Regions from separate parts of the Pararhizobium sp. LjRoot255 genome, predicted to be linked through region 1. Evidence: predicted binding sites of a transcription regulator. Region 1 holds the regulator's gene; each other region holds the start of a gene.
The links. The regulator PhoB, encoded in region 1, activates phosphate uptake and scavenging genes when phosphate is short. The targets are predictions, from matches to a motif close to TGTCATNNANCTGTCAT.
Positions count from the first base shown of each region.

Region 1 (4,328 bases):
GGTAGTGAGGTAAGAACATGAACATGATGTCAGAAGCAGCAGTTGAAAAGGCGCTTGACCAGAAAATGAACACTGTTCCCTTCAAGATGATCGGCAAGGACGTGTCGGTCTATTACGGCGAGAAGCGCGCTCTTTTCGACGTGAACCTCAACGTTCGTGAAAACACAGTCACGGCTCTGATCGGCCCGTCCGGCTGCGGCAAGTCGACCTTCCTGCGCACGCTGAACCGCATGAACGATACGATCGACAACTGCCGGGTCACCGGCAAGATCACGCTCGACGAGGAGGATATCTACGATCCGACCATCGACGTGGTCGAACTGCGGGCACGCGTCGGCATGGTGTTCCAGAAGCCGAACCCGTTCCCGAAGTCGATCTACGAGAATGTTTCCTATGGCCCGAAAATCCATGGCCTGGCGCGCTCCAAGGCCGAATTCGACCAGATCGTCGAAACCAGCCTGCATAAGGCAGGTCTGTGGAACGAGGTGAAGGATCGTCTGCATGAGCCGGGCACCGGTCTCTCCGGCGGTCAGCAGCAGCGTCTGTGCATTGCGCGCGCCGTCGCCGTCAGCCCGGAAGTGATCCTGATGGACGAACCCTGCTCGGCTCTGGACCCGATTGCGACCGCCAAGGTCGAGGAACTGATTCACGAACTGCGCACCAACTTCACCATCGTCATCGTTACCCACTCGATGCAGCAGGCAGCGCGCGTTTCGCAGCGCACCGCCATGTTCCATCTCGGCAATCTCGTCGAGGAAAACGACACCGACAAGATGTTCACCAATCCGGATGACCAGCGCACCCAGGATTACATCATGGGCCGCTTCGGCTGACGCCATGCCTTGCCGCTTTCCCATGTGGCGAGCGCGGCGCGCTTGGAACCGGGACCATGAACACAAGGAAAAACGATCATGTCCACGCACATTGCTTCCGTCTATGACGAAGATCTCAAATACCTGAACCGGCGCATCTCCGAGATGGGCGGCCTTGCCGAGCAGATGGTCGCCGAATCCGTGCGGGCACTGGTCAATGCCGACCTGGCGCTCGCCCAGAAGGTCATCTCCGACGACGCCATCATGGATGAGGCCGAACGCCAGATCGGCGAGAAGGTGATCGTCACCATCGCAAGACGCCAGCCGGTCGCATCCGACCTGCGCGAACTGATGGGCTCCATCCGTATTGCTGCCGATCTTGAGCGTGTCGGCGATCTCGGGAAGAACACGGCCAAGCGGGTGATCGCCGTTTCGAGCGCCAGCTTGCCGCGGCAGCTGGCTCGCGGGCTGGAGCACCTGGCCGAACTCGCGCTGATGCAGCTGAAGGAAGTGCTCGACGTCTATGCGTCGCGGTCGCCGGAAAAGGCCAACAGCATCCGTGAGCGGGACAACGAAATCGATGCGATCTACACGTCGCTGTTTCGCGAGCTCCTGACCTACATGATGGAAGATCCGCGCAACATCACGCCGTGCACGCATCTTCTGTTCTGCGCCAAGAATATCGAACGCATCGGCGACCATGCGACAAATGTCGCCGAAACGATCTATTACATGGCGACCGGCTCCCAGCCTGTCGGGGAACGTCCGAAGGACGATACCGCCAACACCGTCGGCGCGATCGGCAACTGATCGCCGCGCCGGATCGGAAATAGGTAAGTGAAATCTAGGCATTTGACTGCCCGACGGCTTTCGGGCCGCCGGACGAGCCCTTGCAATGAGGGCAAGGCGTCAAGGAGTTGAGACCGCATGCTGCCAAGAATTGCCGTTGTCGAAGACGAGGAGGCGCTCAGCGTTCTCCTGCGTTACAATCTTGAGGCCGAAGGCTTTGAAGTCGATACGATCAACCGCGGCGACGAAGCGGAAATCCGGCTGCAGGAGCGCCTGCCGGATCTCCTGATCCTCGATTGGATGCTGCCGGGCGTCTCCGGCATCGAGTTGTGCCGCAGGCTTCGTCAACGCTCCGAAACCGAGCGCCTGCCGATCATCATGCTGACGGCGCGCGGTGAAGAGAGCGAGCGGGTCCGCGGGCTTGCCACGGGCGCTGACGACTATGTGGTCAAGCCGTTCTCGACGCCGGAGCTGATGGCGCGGGTGAAGGCGATGCTGCGGCGCGCGAAGCCGGAAGTGCTGTCGACGCTGCTGAAATGCGGCGATATCGAGCTTGACCGTGAAACCCACCGCGTTCACCGCAAGACCCGCGAGGTCCGCCTCGGGCCGACGGAGTTCCGGCTCCTGGAATTCTTCATGGCCTCGCCCGGCCGCGTCTTTTCGCGCTCGCAGCTGCTGGATGGCGTCTGGGGCCACGACATCTATGTCGACGAGCGCACGGTCGACGTTCATGTCGGCCGCCTGCGCAAGGCGCTGAACTTCTCCAACATGCAGGATGTGATCCGCACCGTGCGCGGCGCCGGCTATTCCCTGGAAAGCTGACCGCATATGAGTGAAACATGAAAATGGGGCCGGCCCCTTTTTCATGTTCAGTTGTTCGCGGCGTCTCAGCGAGCCCGGCGGCGCTCGCCAGAGGGCTGGTAAGCCAGCTTTGCGTGGAAGGTGCAGTAGGGCGATGTATCCGGCGAGTCATTGCCGCAGAAATGGAACTCTTCCTTCATAGGATCGCCGATCGGCCACTTGCAGGTGCGGTCCGTGAGCTGCGTCAGCACCAGGCGGCGGGACATCGGCACGACCACGTTGCCGACCGGTGCGACGTCCTGGTCCTCGATGGCGTCGATTTCCACCTGTTCCTTCATGACGGTGGCGCCCGTGGTGCGTGTCACGGTGCGGGTGGTGACGCGCGCAGCGTAGTTCGGCGCGCGCGGTGCGGATGTCGCCGGACGCTTGGCGCGGGCGGTGGTTGCCGTGCTGCCGCCGGCCTTGGCACGGCCGGGCAGGCAAAGCCGGTGCACCTTGCCGATGACCGCGTTTCGGCTGACGCCGCCGAGCTGCGCGGCGATCTGGCTCGCGCTCAATCCTTCTGACCACAACTTCTTGAGTTTCTCGACCCGCTCGTCAGTCCAGTTCATGGTCTTTTCTCCATTCACAGCGTTGGTGATGGTCGAATCCTCCACCGTACCCCGGACGAACTCCGAGGCTGAAACGCGATAACTCTTTTGGTGACTAGGTCCGCCGCATGCGTTCTAGTAATTAATTGTTAAGGTAGAGGTAGGGGGACTCGCTGACAAGAGTCCCCGGAATCCGAGCGAATCGATTTTCGAGTTTTCCCCAACTTGCTTGGCATGCGTGGCATTTTTGCAAGAGCGTACGGTCAAAAAAATCGATGTCGCGCTGGCGGCGTGAATTGCCGCAAATTACCGGCTTTTGTTGACATTGCGGTGCGAAATGAAGATAGTGATTTTGCCGCCGCGAGGCGGCATTTTGATTTTTTAAGGGCTGACCTCAGTCCGAGCTGAGCCGAAACAATCACCGTGATGATTGAGGAGACATGCGCCATGGCCGATGCCACGCCGCTTTATGACACATATGCCCGCGCCCCCTTGCGGTTCGAGCGCGGCGAAGGCGTCTGGCTGGTTGCGGAGGATGGCACGCGCTATCTCGATTTTGCCGCCGGTGTCGCGGTCAATTCGCTCGGCCATGCCCATCCGCACCTCGTTTCGGCGCTGAAGGAGCAGGCGGACAAGGTCTGGCACCTCTCCAATCTCTATGAGGTCCCCGGACAGGAAAGCCTGAGCCGCCGGCTGACTGAAGCCACCTTTGCCGACAAGGTATTCTTCACCAATTCGGGTGCGGAAGCACTGGAATGCGCGATCAAGACCGCGCGGCGCTATCACTTCTCCAAGGGGCATCCGGAAAAGTTCCACATCATTACCTTCGAAGGCGCCTTTCACGGCCGGACGCTGGCGACCATCGCGGCCGGCGGTCAGGCAAAGTATCTCGAGGGTTTCGGTCCGAAGGCCCCGGGTTTCTATCAGGTTCCGTTCAACGACATGACGGCGCTGAAAGCGGCCATCACGGAGGAAACCGCCGCGATCCTGATCGAGCCGATCCAGGGCGAGGGTGGCATCCGCACGGTACCGAAGGAATTCCTGCAGGAAGTGCGCTCGCTGTGCGACGAATACGGCCTGCTTCTGATCCTCGATGAGGTCCAGTGCGGCATCGGCCGGACCGGCAAGCTGTTTGCCTATGAATGGGCAGGTCTCACGCCCGATATCATGGCGGTCGCCAAGGGGATCGGCGGCGGTTTCCCGCTCGGCGCCTGCCTTGCGACAGCGGATGCGGCTTCCGGCATGGTCGCCGGAACGCATGGATCGACCTATGGCGGCAACCCGCTGGCAATGGCTGTCGGCAACGCGGTTCTCGATGTTGTATTGGCTGATGGTT
Region 1 is NZ_CAXUPQ020000001.1:1,038,573-1,042,900, reverse strand. Features, by position in the region: gene pstA (phosphate ABC transporter permease PstA) at 1-5, shown strand, start outside; gene pstB (phosphate ABC transporter ATP-binding protein PstB) at 18-833, shown strand; gene phoU (phosphate signaling complex protein PhoU) at 912-1,622, shown strand; gene phoB (phosphate regulon transcriptional regulator PhoB) at 1,740-2,423, shown strand; gene ACSQ2W_RS05155 (GcrA family cell cycle regulator) at 2,489-3,013, opposite strand; gene ACSQ2W_RS05150 (aspartate aminotransferase family protein) at 3,440-4,328, shown strand, end outside.

Region 2 (4,328 bases), 770 kb from region 1:
TGTAGATCGACTGTTCTGCCAGTGTTGGCACCGAACTGTCGAGCACGCCATCGTTCATCGCGTGGCGCACCAAGATGGCGACGGCCAGCAGCGCAAACAGGCTCGCCAGCGCCTGCAGCAGGTTTCGGGCGCGCAGGTCAGGCCAATTCCTGAGTTCAAAGGCGGAGAGGACGAGAAGCAGCGCCGGGATACCGTAACCGGCGAGCAGCGCGTTGAAGACCGGCGTCGTGCCAAGACTCTGCGGCCCGACAATGGTCGGTTCCCAGGCGATGCGGGCAAGCACCACAATCGCGGCACCCACCATCATCCAGGGCAACGCCGGCCAAGCGCGCAGACGTGTTGCCGCGACATAGGCGCCCCCCAGGAAGGCGATCAGGGTGGTGGTTGCAAGACCTTCCGTCAGCGCATGCAACGCGATGACGAACAGGCCAAGCGATCCGGCGACCACAAACATCTGCGGCAGAGCGATATTTTCCTGCGGCACATCGCGGCGCGGCAGCCATTCGGCAAGACCGAGCAGGACAATGCCCGCGGCAAGCGAAAACAATCCATGCGGCAGGTCGAAGGTCAGGTTACCGGTCATCAGCAGCGACATGCCGGTGAGCGCGAATGGCACGATCGCCATGATCGCCGCCCATAGTGTGGCGAGAGGCGGATGATCGGTCAGATGCAGACGGTTTGCCAGGGCTCCGAGCGCGATGAAGACAGAGGAGAGCGCCATGCTGGCGAGCATCGCGGTTCGTCCGGATACGGCAATCGTCGCAATGGCCCCGGGAAAAGCTGGATCGATGAAGGTCAGGAGGCCGCTCAGCGCCGTGATGCTCCAGAGGCCCGCGATCGCGGTAAAGGCGGCAGACAAGGCGGGATAGACGGCGTAACCGCGCAGAGCGCCCAACCCCGCTAGCGCGGAAACGACCACACAGAACACCGCGACCGGATAATCGGACGCCGCAGCGATTGGGCTGATCATGGCGAGCGCGGTCAAAAGCGTGGAGATGCCGGTCGTGACCGTAATAGCGGCCAACGGTGGCGCCATCACACGATCCCACGACGTGCGCGGCAGCGCCGATCGTTGACCATCCACCGCCTCCGGCAGATCGCCGCCAGCGATGCGTCCCGGCCAGATAAGCCCGACCCCGGCGATCATCACCAGCATCACCAGTGTCACCGGCAGCGTCGCGAACGGCGTTGCCGAGGCGATATAGGCGAGCGCCCAGAGGCAAAGGCCGATATTGGCGAGCGAGGGAACAATCGCCCAGCGGCGAATACGGGCCGCAAGCAGCGTCGCACTCCAGGCGATGGCAAGGAAGCCGAACAGGCTCCAGGGGCTGGGGCTCTCGGACGACACCAGTGCCGGGGTGACGAGCGAGGCGAGAAGGCCGAGCCCGGCAAGCGCCTGGCCATGCAGCAGGGAAAGGCCGACCGTCGCGAGCGACACCAGCGCCAGCAGCGCGAAGGCAGCGGCCGGGCCGATGAAGCCGTAGATGCCGTGCGCGGCATAGCAGACGCCGAACAGGGTCACCGCGCCCGCTGCCGTCAGGATGCCGGGGATCATCGCATTCTGGAACGTGTCGGCGACCAGCGGCACGGCGCGGCGACGGACCAGTTCCCCGATGCCGATCAGCAGGAGACCGAAGATTGCCGCCATGAACAGCCGCACCGCGGGGCTGAGCAGACCCGCGTCGATCGAATATTTGACCATGAAGACGCCGCCAAGCGCCAGCGCGATGCCGCCGACCCAAACGGCCCAGCGCGCACCAAGGCGGCTTTCGAGGCTTTCCTTCGGTCGTGGTGCGACCGCGTCGATCACGGACGCTGGTGCGGATCTCGCCGCCACCGGCTCACCGCGCGACGCCTTTTCGACGATATCCTGGCTGGGCGGCGGCCCGCCGAAGATCGCGTCGCCCTTGCTGATTTCGGCGAGGCGCTTCCGCTCCACGGTTGCGGTCCGAACCGCTTGCCTGGGGCGTTCCGCCGGTTCGGATTGCGCGGCGCTCTCCGTCCCCGCAGCGGCTGAAACAGCGGGCCGCAGTTCCTCGATCCGTTTCAACTCTTCCTTGAGTGCCGCAATCTCCGTCTCCAGCCGCTCGGCCGTCTTGCGTCCGTTGAGAAGCGCCGCCAACGCGATGCCAAAGGCAACGAAAGCAATGACTTCGATCATGTTTTCCCCTCAGGCCGGTGCGGCGCAACGGCACCGACCATACAGCTTTTCACCCGCAGTCAAAATCCAGGACGGTTGAAGAAAGCAATCTCTTCGCCAGATTGTCGCGAACCTGTCATTGTCCGGCGGCTATGCATGTTTCGATGCGCCTCTGCGCAGTTTCCGGACAAAGAGGAGAATGAACCATGGATCACGTTGCTGCCCCGACAACCGCACCCGAAATCGAGACGCTGACCGACCGGCGCGAAGCGCTCGAAGACATCGGCCAGAACTGTTCCACCAACCCGACCATGGGCGACATCATCAACCGCCGCTTTTCGCGCCGGTCGTTCATGGCCGGTTCGCTTGCCGTGGCCGCGATCTCTACCACCGTAAGCCCGCTCGCGATCCTGACGGCAGAGGATGCACGCGCCAACGGCCGCCTGTCCGGTTTCGATTTCACCGAGATCGAGGCCGGCGTCGATGAAACCCATCACGTCGCCGAAGGCTATGACGCCAATATCCTCCTGCGCTGGGGCGACAAGCTGTTTGCCGACAGCCCGGATTTCGATCCGCTGAACCAGACGGCCGCGGCGCAGGAAAAACTGTTCGGCTACAACAATGACTATGTCGGGTTCATTCCGCTTGAGGGAAATCCCGATCATGGCCTGCTCGTCGTCAACCACGAATACACCAATGCCGAAATCATGTTTCCGAAGTTCACGTCCATCGTGAAGGAAACGAAGGATGGCAAGGAAGTCGAGAAGGTCCAGCTCGGCGAATACACCAAAGAGCTGGTCGATATCGAAATGGCCGCGCATGGCGGCACGATCGTCGAAATCCGCAAGGTCGATGGCAAATGGCAGCCGGTGCTCGACGGCAAGTACAATCGCCGCATCACCGCCAAGACCGAAATGCAGCTTTCCGGCCCGGTTGCCGGCCACGAGCGGGTGAAGACGCCGTCCGACCCGACCGGCAAACAGGTCTTCGGCACAATCAACAATTGCGCCGGCGGCGTCACCGCCTGGGGCACGTATCTGATGTCGGAAGAGAACTTCAATGGTTATTTCGGCGGCGAGATCGCCGAGGACCATCCGGAGTTCAAGCAGCTGAAGCGCCTCGGCGCGCCCGGCGGCAGTTATGAATGGTCGAAATTCTACGACCGTTTTGACGTTTCAAAGGAGCCGACCGAAGCCAACCGTTTCGGCTGGATCGTCGAAGTCGACGTCATGGACCCGAACTCGGTGCCGAAGAAGCGCACCGCGACCGGCCGCTACAAGCATGAAGGCTGCGAATCGATCGTCAACAAGGATGGTCGCGTCGTGCTCTATTCCGGCGACGACGAGCGTTTCGACTATGTCTACAAGTTCGTGACCAAGGCTGCCTTCAATCCGAACGATCGCGCGGCCAACATGGACATTCTCGACGAGGGCACGCTCTATGTCGCCAAGTTCGATGCCGACGGCACCGTCGAGTGGATGCCGCTCATCCATGGCGAAGGTCCGCTGACTGAAGCGAACGGCTTTGCCTCGCAGGCCGACGTTCTGATCAACACGCGTCTTGCCTCCGACGCGCTCGGCGCCACCAAGATGGACCGGCCGGAAGATATCCAGCCTAACGCGAAGACCGGCAAGGTCTATGTGATGCTGACCAACAATACCAAGCGCAAGGACGACCAGATCGACGCTGCCAACCCGCGCGCCAAAAACGCCTTCGGTCACATCGTCGAGATCACCGAGACCGACGGTGACTATACCTCGACCAAGTCAAAGTGGGACGTTCTCCTGAAATGCGGCGATCCGTCCGTCGCCGAAGTCGGCGCATCCTTCTCGACGGCCACGACGAAGAACGGCTGGTTCGGCATGCCGGACAACTGCGCCATCGACGCCGACGGCCGCCTCTGGGTCGCAACCGACGGCAACAATGAGAAGGACACGGGCCGCACCGATGGCATCTGGGCCGTCGATACCGAGGGCGATGCCCGAGGCACGTCGAAGCTGTTCTTCCGTGTGCCGGTCGGCGCTGAAATGTGCGGACCGAGCTTCAACCCGACGTCCGACACGTTCTTCGTCGCGGTCCAGCATCCGGGTGACGCGGGACTTGCAACCTTTGAAAATCCCGCCACACGCTGGCCGGACTTCAAAGGCGACATGCCGGTGCGCCCGGCCGTGATCGCCATCACCAAACA
Region 2 is NZ_CAXUPQ020000001.1:267,183-271,510, forward strand. Features, by position in the region: gene ACSQ2W_RS01380 (DUF2339 domain-containing protein) at 1-2,161, opposite strand, end outside; gene ACSQ2W_RS01385 (PhoX family protein) at 2,347-4,328, shown strand, end outside.
Region 2: a site for PhoB is predicted at 2,264-2,280, ahead of ACSQ2W_RS01385 (PhoX family protein). Genes of this name have one in related genera too.

Region 3 (4,328 bases), on a different contig from region 1:
TTCAAGCAGCTCATCATGCGCGGCGCAATCGACGTGGTGCAAATCGACGCCTGCCGGCTCGGCGGGGTCAACGAGGTTCTGGCCGTGTTGTTGATGGCGGCCAAATACGAGCTTCCCGTTTGCCCGCATGCCGGTGGCGTTGGCCTTTGCGAATATGTCCAGCACCTGTCGATGATCGACTATGTCTGCGTGTCCGGTACGCGCGAAGGCCGGGTTATCGAATATGTCGACCACCTGCATGAGCATTTCGAGTATCCATGCGATATTTTTGGCGCTGCCTATATGCCGCCGAAAGCACCGGGCTTCTCCATCGAGATGAAGCCCGCGTCGCGCGAGACCTACCGGTTCAGGGGATGATGCGATGGATCTCGGCCTGAAGGACAAGGTGGTGATCGGGTTGGCGCCGGGCGCTGTTCGTGACCTGGCGCAACTGCGGGAGTTCCCGACACCGAGCTCCCCCGCAAGGACGCGACCGTTGTCGCCGACTGAGCAGGGTTATCGATCGCCTTAGCCGAAAAAGCCGACGACATAATAAAAGAGTGCGGCGATGATGGCGGCCGCCGGAAGGGTGACGATCCAGGCGATGACGATGTTGCCGGCGAGGCCCCAGCGCACAGCCGAGACGCGCCGCGCGGCGCCAACGCCGATGATCGCGCCGGTGATCGTGTGCGTGGTCGAAACCGGAATGCCGAGCCAAGTCGCGGCAAACAGCGTGATCGCGCCACCCGTCTCCGCGCAGAAACCCTGCATTGGATTGAGTCGCGTGATCTTCGAGCCCATCGTGTGGACGATTCTCCAGCCGCCGAAGAGCGTGCCGAGGGCGATCGCTGCCTGACAGGAGATGACGACCCAGAACGGAACGTGGAATTCGCTCCCAAGATAGCCTTGCGAAAAGAGCAGGACGGCGATGATGCCCATGGTCTTCTGTGCGTCGTTGCCGCCGTGGCCGAGCGAATAGAGCGAGGCCGAGGCGAACTGCAGGACGCGAAAGGTGCGATCGACGGCGAACGGCGTCTGGCGCACGAACAGCCAGGAGACGGCAAGGATCAGCGTCAGCGCCAGCAGGAAGCCGATGGCCGGCGACATAAAGATGGCGCCGACGGTTTTCAGGAGGCCTGTCCAGACAATCGAGGAAAATCCGGTCTTGGCGAGACCGGCCCCGACGAGCCCGCCGATGAGCGCGTGCGACGAACTCGACGGGATTCCGAACACCCAGGTGACGATGTTCCAGATGATCGCGCCCATCAGGGCCGCAAAAATCACGAGCGGGCTGACGATCGCTGGATCGATGATGCCCTTGCCCAGCGTCTCGGCCACGTGCAATCCGAAGAAGAGGAAAGCGATGAAATTGAAGAAGGCGGCCCAGAAAACCGCGTATTGCGGTCGCAAGACCCGGGTTGAAACAATGGTAGCGATCGAGTTGGCCGCGTCGTGCAGGCCGTTGAGGAAATCGAAGAACAGCGCGATCGCAATCAGCGCCACGAGGAGCGGAAAGGCGAGAGTGGCGTCCATCAGACGTTCTCGATCACGATGCCGCTGATCTCGTTTGCAACGTCCTCGAAACGATCAAGGACCTTTTCGAGTTTTCCGTAGAGCTCGCTACCGATAATATAAGCCATGGCATTGTTCGTGCCGTGCCGGTGAAACAGATCTTTCAGCCCCTGTTCGTGCAGGTCGTCGGACCGGCCTTCCACACGGGTTATTTCTTCCGCGATCATGCTTAGGCGGGGCGCGTTGACACTGATGCGGCCAAGAAGGGGTATCGCCTCGGCGATGAGGTGCGCTGCCTCGAGGATTGCGGCTCCCATCGCCTGCATGCGTGGGTCGAAACTCGTCTGTTCAAACAGCCGGATCGTCTTTACGGTCTTGTGCATCATATCGATCGCATCATCCATGGACTGAATGAGGTCCTTGATATCTCCGCGATCGAACGGGGTGATAAAGCTACGGCGCACGGCCAGCAGGACATCGCGCGTGATGTCGTCTGCCTCATCCTCCAGCGTGACGATGCGCTCGCAGTTTTCATCGATATTATTGCCGGAAAGCAGTTGGTTCAGCGCGTCCGCCGCACTCACAACCGTTCGAGCATGCGCGTCGAACAGATCAAAGAACCGGTCTTCCCGGGGAAGCAATCTTCTGAAAAGTCCTAACATTCCGAACTCCGACCAAGGTTGCCGCATCTGTCACAAATCTGTCACAAATGTCCAGCTCCGCTACCGGCGATTCACGGAATTCATGCGTTAGGAGGACAACGCCCTTGACGAACATGGCTTGCAGGCTTTCCAAGCGAACAGGCGATTCCCCGCATCGCGAGCGTGAGAGATATTGGTCGCGATGAGCCAGACACCCAATAAAGCGTCGCGAAAAGAGGGACTGCTGCGCCGGCTTGCGCGGCATTCTGACGTGCTGTTCAAGGATCGGTTTCGTGAGCAATATGCCGCGCTTTGCTACCAGCGACATCCTGATTCCGGGACCATCGCAGTCCTTCTTGTAACATCGCGGGAAAGCCTTCGCTGGATCGTGCCGAAGGGATGGCCGATACAGGGAAAGAAGCCCCATCAGGTGGCCGCCATCGAAGCATTGGAAGAGGCGGGCGTGCGCGGCAAGATCAGAAAAAAACCGTTCGGCTACTTCACCTACCTGAAAGTCCTCGATAACGGCCAGAGCGTTCCCTGTATCGTTCAGCTCCACCTTATGGAGATCGAAAGCATGGATGAGACGTTCCGCGAAAGAGGGCAGAGGGTTCTCGAATGGGTCACATGTGTCGAGGCTGCACGGCGTGTGCGGGAGCCTGAGCTTCGCGGGCTGTTCTTGAAGTTGGAGCAAACAAACAAGACAAGGTGAGCCTAGGCGATCGCAACCTTTACTACATCGGGATATGGCAGGAGTTCGTCCAGCTCGGCTTTCTCGAAACTGTCAATGACTTGAGCGGCTGTTATATACAGGCCGCTGCGGCGTCCACGTCTCGTCCGGGTCGTCCTGCTTGAAGAACCCCGGTGCATTGGTCTGTGATCCCGGGATCCGCTCAGGCCTTCACGTAGACCCAGCCATGGGTACCGGATTTCAGGGGCACTTCTATCCGTTTGTTGCAGAACGAGGTTACGGCGGGACCGGTCGAGCCAATAGAGGAACCTCCAGCCGCTCGAAGGCATCGACACCGCGCAGCTCCGGCACCATGGCTCGAAGATTTCGATCCTGCAGATGGGGCCGTCATGTCTGCCCTGCCTTGGCGTCTCCATCCGCGATGTCCAGGGCGTGGAGACCCGGCCGATGAATACCAGGCCGGCATCCGTTGCCTGCGGCGGATCGAAGACGACCTCGTTTTCTCGGATCTCATTCTCACGGACCATCGGTTTATCCCATCTGTTGTTGAACTGAAACGCGGGGCGCAAAGCCGCGCTTCGCTGCCTTCGATCGAGCCGACCACGTCGATGTTATAGAGCTGTTTGAGCGCCTCAGGTTGCCACGGCCGGCCGGCGTTTTTCAAGCAGGATAAGGCCGAGAATACCGGCCAACGCCATCAGCACGCCGAGCCAGGCCGTGCCCGAATAGCCCAGGTAATGCGCGCCGATGGCAAACGTCAGCGCCGTCAATCCATTTCCCAGAAAGGAATTGATCGGGTTGAACGATGTGCCGAGGCCCGGCCGGCCGGGAAAGAGATCCTGGAAATAGGTCAGCGGCATGGATAGCAATGCCGCAGCACCCGCTGCCGCAGGCATGATCAAGGCGTAGATTTGCCAAGGCGCCGTGGCGAAAGATAGAGCAGCCATAAAACCGGCATAGACCAGACCCGCGACAATCAGGGTCATGAGAATATTGACGCGTTTCAGCAGATTGGCCCAGATCAGCATGAATGGGATTTCGAGAAAGGCGATCAGCCCGGCGATAATGCCGACGTCGGCAGTCTTGCCGCCGAGATTGATGATAAGGATCAGCGGCCAAAGCGTGCTGGAAAGCCGGATCGTGCCGGTCAGTGCGGCCATGGAAATCATCCGGGTCAGCATGATCGGTGCCGCAAGTTCGCCGAGCGCGGAGAAGAAGCCGGTTTGCGATTTTGCCGGGATCGCATTGCTGGTCGGCTTTGCCAGCAGGAAAGTGGAGCAGAGAAAGACCGAGAGCGCGCAGAGCCCGGCAATGCCCCAGGCGCCCATCATGCTCGCCGAGCTGGCGAAAGCCAGTCCCATCGCGGCCGGCATGACCACCCAGGAGGCGGACATGAAAGCCCGGACGGTGGCATTGATCGCGGCAGCGTCCCGGCTCGGAAGATCGGCCGTTTCAGCGCGAACACCCACGAAGATCAGTGAGCTGACGGACTGGAAGAACGGGAT
Region 3 is NZ_CAXUPQ020000002.1:832,078-836,405, forward strand. Features, by position in the region: gene ACSQ2W_RS23000 (L-fuconate dehydratase) at 1-357, shown strand, start outside; gene ACSQ2W_RS23005 (anion permease) at 508-1,512, opposite strand; gene ACSQ2W_RS23010 (DUF47 family protein) at 1,512-2,153, opposite strand; gene ACSQ2W_RS23015 (NUDIX hydrolase) at 2,335-2,844, shown strand; partial or broken gene ACSQ2W_RS23020 (tRNA (N6-threonylcarbamoyladenosine(37)-N6)-methyltransferase TrmO) at 3,072-3,350, opposite strand; gene ACSQ2W_RS23025 (MFS transporter) at 3,456-4,328, opposite strand, start outside.
Region 3: a site for PhoB is predicted at 2,182-2,198, ahead of ACSQ2W_RS23010 (DUF47 family protein). Genes of this name have one in related genera too.

Region 4 (4,328 bases), 590 kb from region 1:
AGTCATATTTCGACATCATATTCTACTGAGGCATGCTGGAGCCCCGCAGCGGCGCCTGGGCCGGGTGGCTGGCATCTTGAAAACGATGCGCCCTCGTGGCCTGACACCGTAAACTTAACCGGGGCTTATAAGAGGAAACAATGGCTGATCTTAGAAACTACCAAACCCGGACGGCGCAGACTGGTGCGCAGGCGGGGGCCGTAATCGATGAAGGTCTGCGCACCTATATGCTCAAGGTGTACAACCTGATGGCCCTTGGTCTGGCGATCACCGGTATCGCCGCCTACGCCGCCTTCCAATTCGCATTTGCGGACGGACAGCTGACCGCCTTCGGTCAGGCGATCTACGTGAGCCCGCTGAAGTGGGTCGTCATACTCGCGCCGTTGGCACTGGTGTTCTACATGAGCTTCCGCATCAATTCCATGAGCGTGCCCGCCGCGCAGACCACCTTCTGGGTCTATGCGGGCCTGATGGGTCTTTCGCTGTCGTCGATCTTCCTGATCTATACCGGCCAGAGCATCGTCCAGACGTTCTTCGTCACGGCGGCTTCGTTCGGCGGTCTGTCGCTCTACGGCTACACCACCAAGCGTAGCCTGTCCGGCATGGGTTCGTTCCTGATGATGGGTCTGATCGGCCTGATCATCGCCATGGTCGTCAATATCTTCCTCGCCTCGTCGGCGCTTGATTTTGCGATCTCCGTCATCGGCGTTCTGATCTTCGCCGGCCTGACGGCCTGGGATACCCAGAAGATCAAGGAAATGTACTTCGAAGCAGACGGTGCCGAAGTCGCCGGCCGCAAGGCCATCATGGGCGCACTGACGCTCTACCTCGACTTCATCAACCTGTTCCTGTTCATGCTGCGTTTCCTTGGAAATCGCGAATAACCGGAACGGCAGACAATCGAAAGAGGCGGCTTCGGCCGCCTTTTTTGTTGCCTGATCTGCGCAGTTTGAGGCTTGCTTGATCGCCGCATCCCGGTATGAGAGAGAACACGTTACCTCCATCCAATCAGGCCTTGCCCATGTCTTTCACCCTGCGCGATGCCACCCTTGCCGACATTCCGGCCATCACCGATATTTACCGGGAATCGGTCCTCAACGGCGTTGCCTCCTATGAGATAACCCCTCCGGCCGAAGCGGAAATGGCGTCGCGGTTTTCAGCGATCGTCAACAATGGTTATCCTTATATCGCCGCGGTCGCTCCCGATGGCCGTCTGCTTGGTTATGCCTATGCCTCGGCATTCCGGACACGGCCGGCCTATCGCTTCCTGGTCGAGGATTCGATCTATCTAGCGCCGGAGGCGAGGGGACAGGGCGTGGGCAAAGCTCTGCTGGCCGAACTCATCAGCCGCTGCACGCAGCTCGGTTTTCGGCAGATGGTCGCCGTCATCGGCGGCGCGCATCCGGCGTCGGTGACGGTGCACCGCGCGGCCGGTTTCGAACATGGCGGATTGATGAAGGCGACCGGCTTCAAGCACGGCCGCTGGCTCGATACGATCATCATGCAACTGCCGCTCGGCGAGGGGCTGACGACCGATCCAGAGCCCGGCGTCTATCCGGATACGCTGTATCGCGGCTGAATCAGGTCTTGATGAGCTTCAGCATCTTGTCGAAGACTTTCAGGACCTGCTGCAGGTCATGGCCGCGTTTCAGGATCATCCCCTGGGTGTTGACGACGCTGTAGGCGCCCTGTTTTGCTGCGAGTCTCGGGTTTTTCTCGATCCGGAACAGCGGCATTTCTCCCGACCGCTTGAATACGGAGAAGACCGCCCTGTCGCGCAGGTGGTCCATCGCATAGTCGCGCCACTCGCCGTCGCCGACCATCCGGCCGTAAACCCTGAGGATCATGTCGAGTTCCCTGCGGTGGAAGGTGATGGGGGGCGGGTCCTGGCTGCTGCTGCGGTATTCGTGCAGGTGGACAACCACATTGGAGGTTGGCTGCCTTTCGGAACGGGTCTCGCCTTGCGGCAAATCCGGCTGATCGGTCATCTGTACCCCGGCTTTAATTGTGACAGGACGGTTACAGTTTGCCTGACCTTCGCTGAAATGCAAGTCGCAAGCCGCTTCCGATTGCCAGAGACTTTCTTCAGTGTGCCGCATTTCAGCCAAAACCGTGCCCCAATTCGCAACGACACTCGCGCTCGCCGACATTAGGGGAGTCCTCCGAAGTGTCCGGTCTGCATGTCGTTCGAGGAATGCGTTCTTCGAGCGGAAGCAGTCTTGGGGTGGTTGGCCATCTAGCGCCCATCGGGCGCGGCCACTCCAAACGTCATGTTTCCTGGCAGCGTCCGTTGCCAAGAAATTTGGCCGGTTCGGTCCGGTATCTTCGAACCCTCAGCCCCAGCCCCTCGATGCTGCCGGGCCGAACCATAATTTTGCAAAGTCAGTTGGCGGCGCTGTCCGCCATGACGGTCGTCGCGCCGAGGATCGCACCAGGCGTTTCATTATCCTTCATCTTCTGCAAGAGCACGGCACAGCCGCCGTTTTCGCCCTCGTTGAGGATCGAGGCCGGCAGCACGAAACTGGCCGGTTTGCCGTCCCACATGCCGATCGTCTGGATATCGCGAACGGAGTGCCAGTAGGAGATTCGCTTGCCGCTGTTTTCGCCCTTGGTGACGTCCACCAGCTGTTCGCGGTTGAAATAGACGACGACGACATTGGCCTTGCCATTACCGGCGCCGACGTTGATGTCGACCTCATCCTTGCGCACCACCGCGTTGACCGGAACGGCCAAGCCCTTGCCTTTGACGCTCATTTCCGCCAGCCGCCGGTTGATGCCATCGAGATCAGCGCCGTTGATGTGGTCACGCCCGTTGAGGATTGCCTGGGGCGTATAGACGCCGCTGCGGCCCAGCATCCGGGCATAGGCATATTGCCGGGCGGTGTTGTCCTTGGTGGCGAGCGTGTCGGCCCAGCCGAGATAGTTCCAGTAATCGACATGATAGGAAAGTGCGACGACCTTGCCGTCGTTGATGAGTTTCTTCAGGGCCGCATCCGCCGGCGGGCAGGAGGAACAGCCTTGGCTGGTGAACAGTTCGACGACACCTGCCGGTTCGCCGGCGGCGACAGGCAGTGCCATAACGCCAAGGCCGCAGGCGAGCATGATGCGGCGAAGGTGAAGTGATCCAGGCATCGGGAGTTCCATTCAAGGACACGGGGGAGCTGCGAAGCAATTGGAAGCCTTTTCATACGCCGCTCGTCTTTCAACAGAAAGTCACGTTGGAGTGAGCCGCGCGGCATCGCAGATCTTTAGCGCGCCAGAACGCAAAAAGGCCGGGACTTTTGCAGCCCCGGCCCCTGTTTTCACCCGGAGTGATCAGGCAGCGAGATCGCGCAGAACGGTCTGCAGGATGCCGCCATTGTTCATGTAGGTCACCTCATCGAGCGTATCGATACGGCAGATCAGTGGAACTTGCTTCACCGAGCCGTCGCTGTAGGTGATGTTTGCCACCCGCTTCTCGCGCGGCTGGACATTGGTGAGATTGTCGATGGTGACAAGCTCGTCGCCCTTGAGGTCGAGTGATTCCCAGGTCGTGCCCTGCTCGAAGACGAAGGGCACGATGCCCATGCCGACGAGGTTGGAGCGGTGGATACGCTCGAACGACTGGGCGATCACGGCCTTGACGCCGAGCAGGTTGGTGCCCTTGGCCGCCCAGTCGCGCGAGGAGCCGTTGCCGTATTCGACACCGGCGAAGATGACGAGCGGAACGCCCTCGGCCTTGTACTGCATGGCCGCGTCGTAGATCGACATCTCTTCCTTCGAAGGATAGTGGATCGTATAGCCGCCTTCCTTGCCGTTCGGTCCCATCATGTGGTTGCGGATGCGGATATTGGCGAATGTGCCGCGCATCATCACTTCATGGTTGCCGCGGCGCGTGCCGTACTGGTTGAAGTCGGCAACGCCGACGCCATGATCGATGAGGTATGCACCAGCCGGCGAAGCGGCCTTGATCGAACCGGCCGGCGAGATGTGGTCGGTGGTGATCTTGTCGCCGAACAGGCCGAGGACGCGGGCGCCCTTGATGTCGGAGATGCCCGAGCCGGTCTTGCCCATGCCGACAAAATAGGGCGGGTTCTGCACATAGGTCGAGTTGTCGTCCCATGCATAGGTCTGGCCTGCCGGAACCTGAACCGCCTGCCAGTTCTCGTCGCCCTTGAACACGTCGGCATATTTCGATGCGTAGAGCGCGCGGGTGACGTATTTCAGGATGAATTCCTGGATTTCCTGCGAGGTCGGCCAGATATCCTTGAGATAGACCGGCTGGCCATCGCTGCCCGTTCCAAGCGGCTCGGTCGTCAGGTCCTTCTGCACGGTGCCGGCGAGCGCAT
Region 4 is NZ_CAXUPQ020000001.1:1,630,409-1,634,736, reverse strand. Features, by position in the region: gene ACSQ2W_RS08040 (Bax inhibitor-1/YccA family protein) at 141-884, shown strand; gene ACSQ2W_RS08035 (N-acetyltransferase family protein) at 1,022-1,579, shown strand; gene ACSQ2W_RS08030 (DUF2794 domain-containing protein) at 1,581-1,988, opposite strand; gene ACSQ2W_RS08025 (DUF1223 domain-containing protein) at 2,383-3,102, opposite strand; gene acnA (aconitate hydratase AcnA) at 3,316-4,328, opposite strand, start outside.
Region 4: a site for PhoB is predicted at 2,008-2,024, ahead of ACSQ2W_RS08030 (DUF2794 domain-containing protein). Genes of this name have one in related genera too.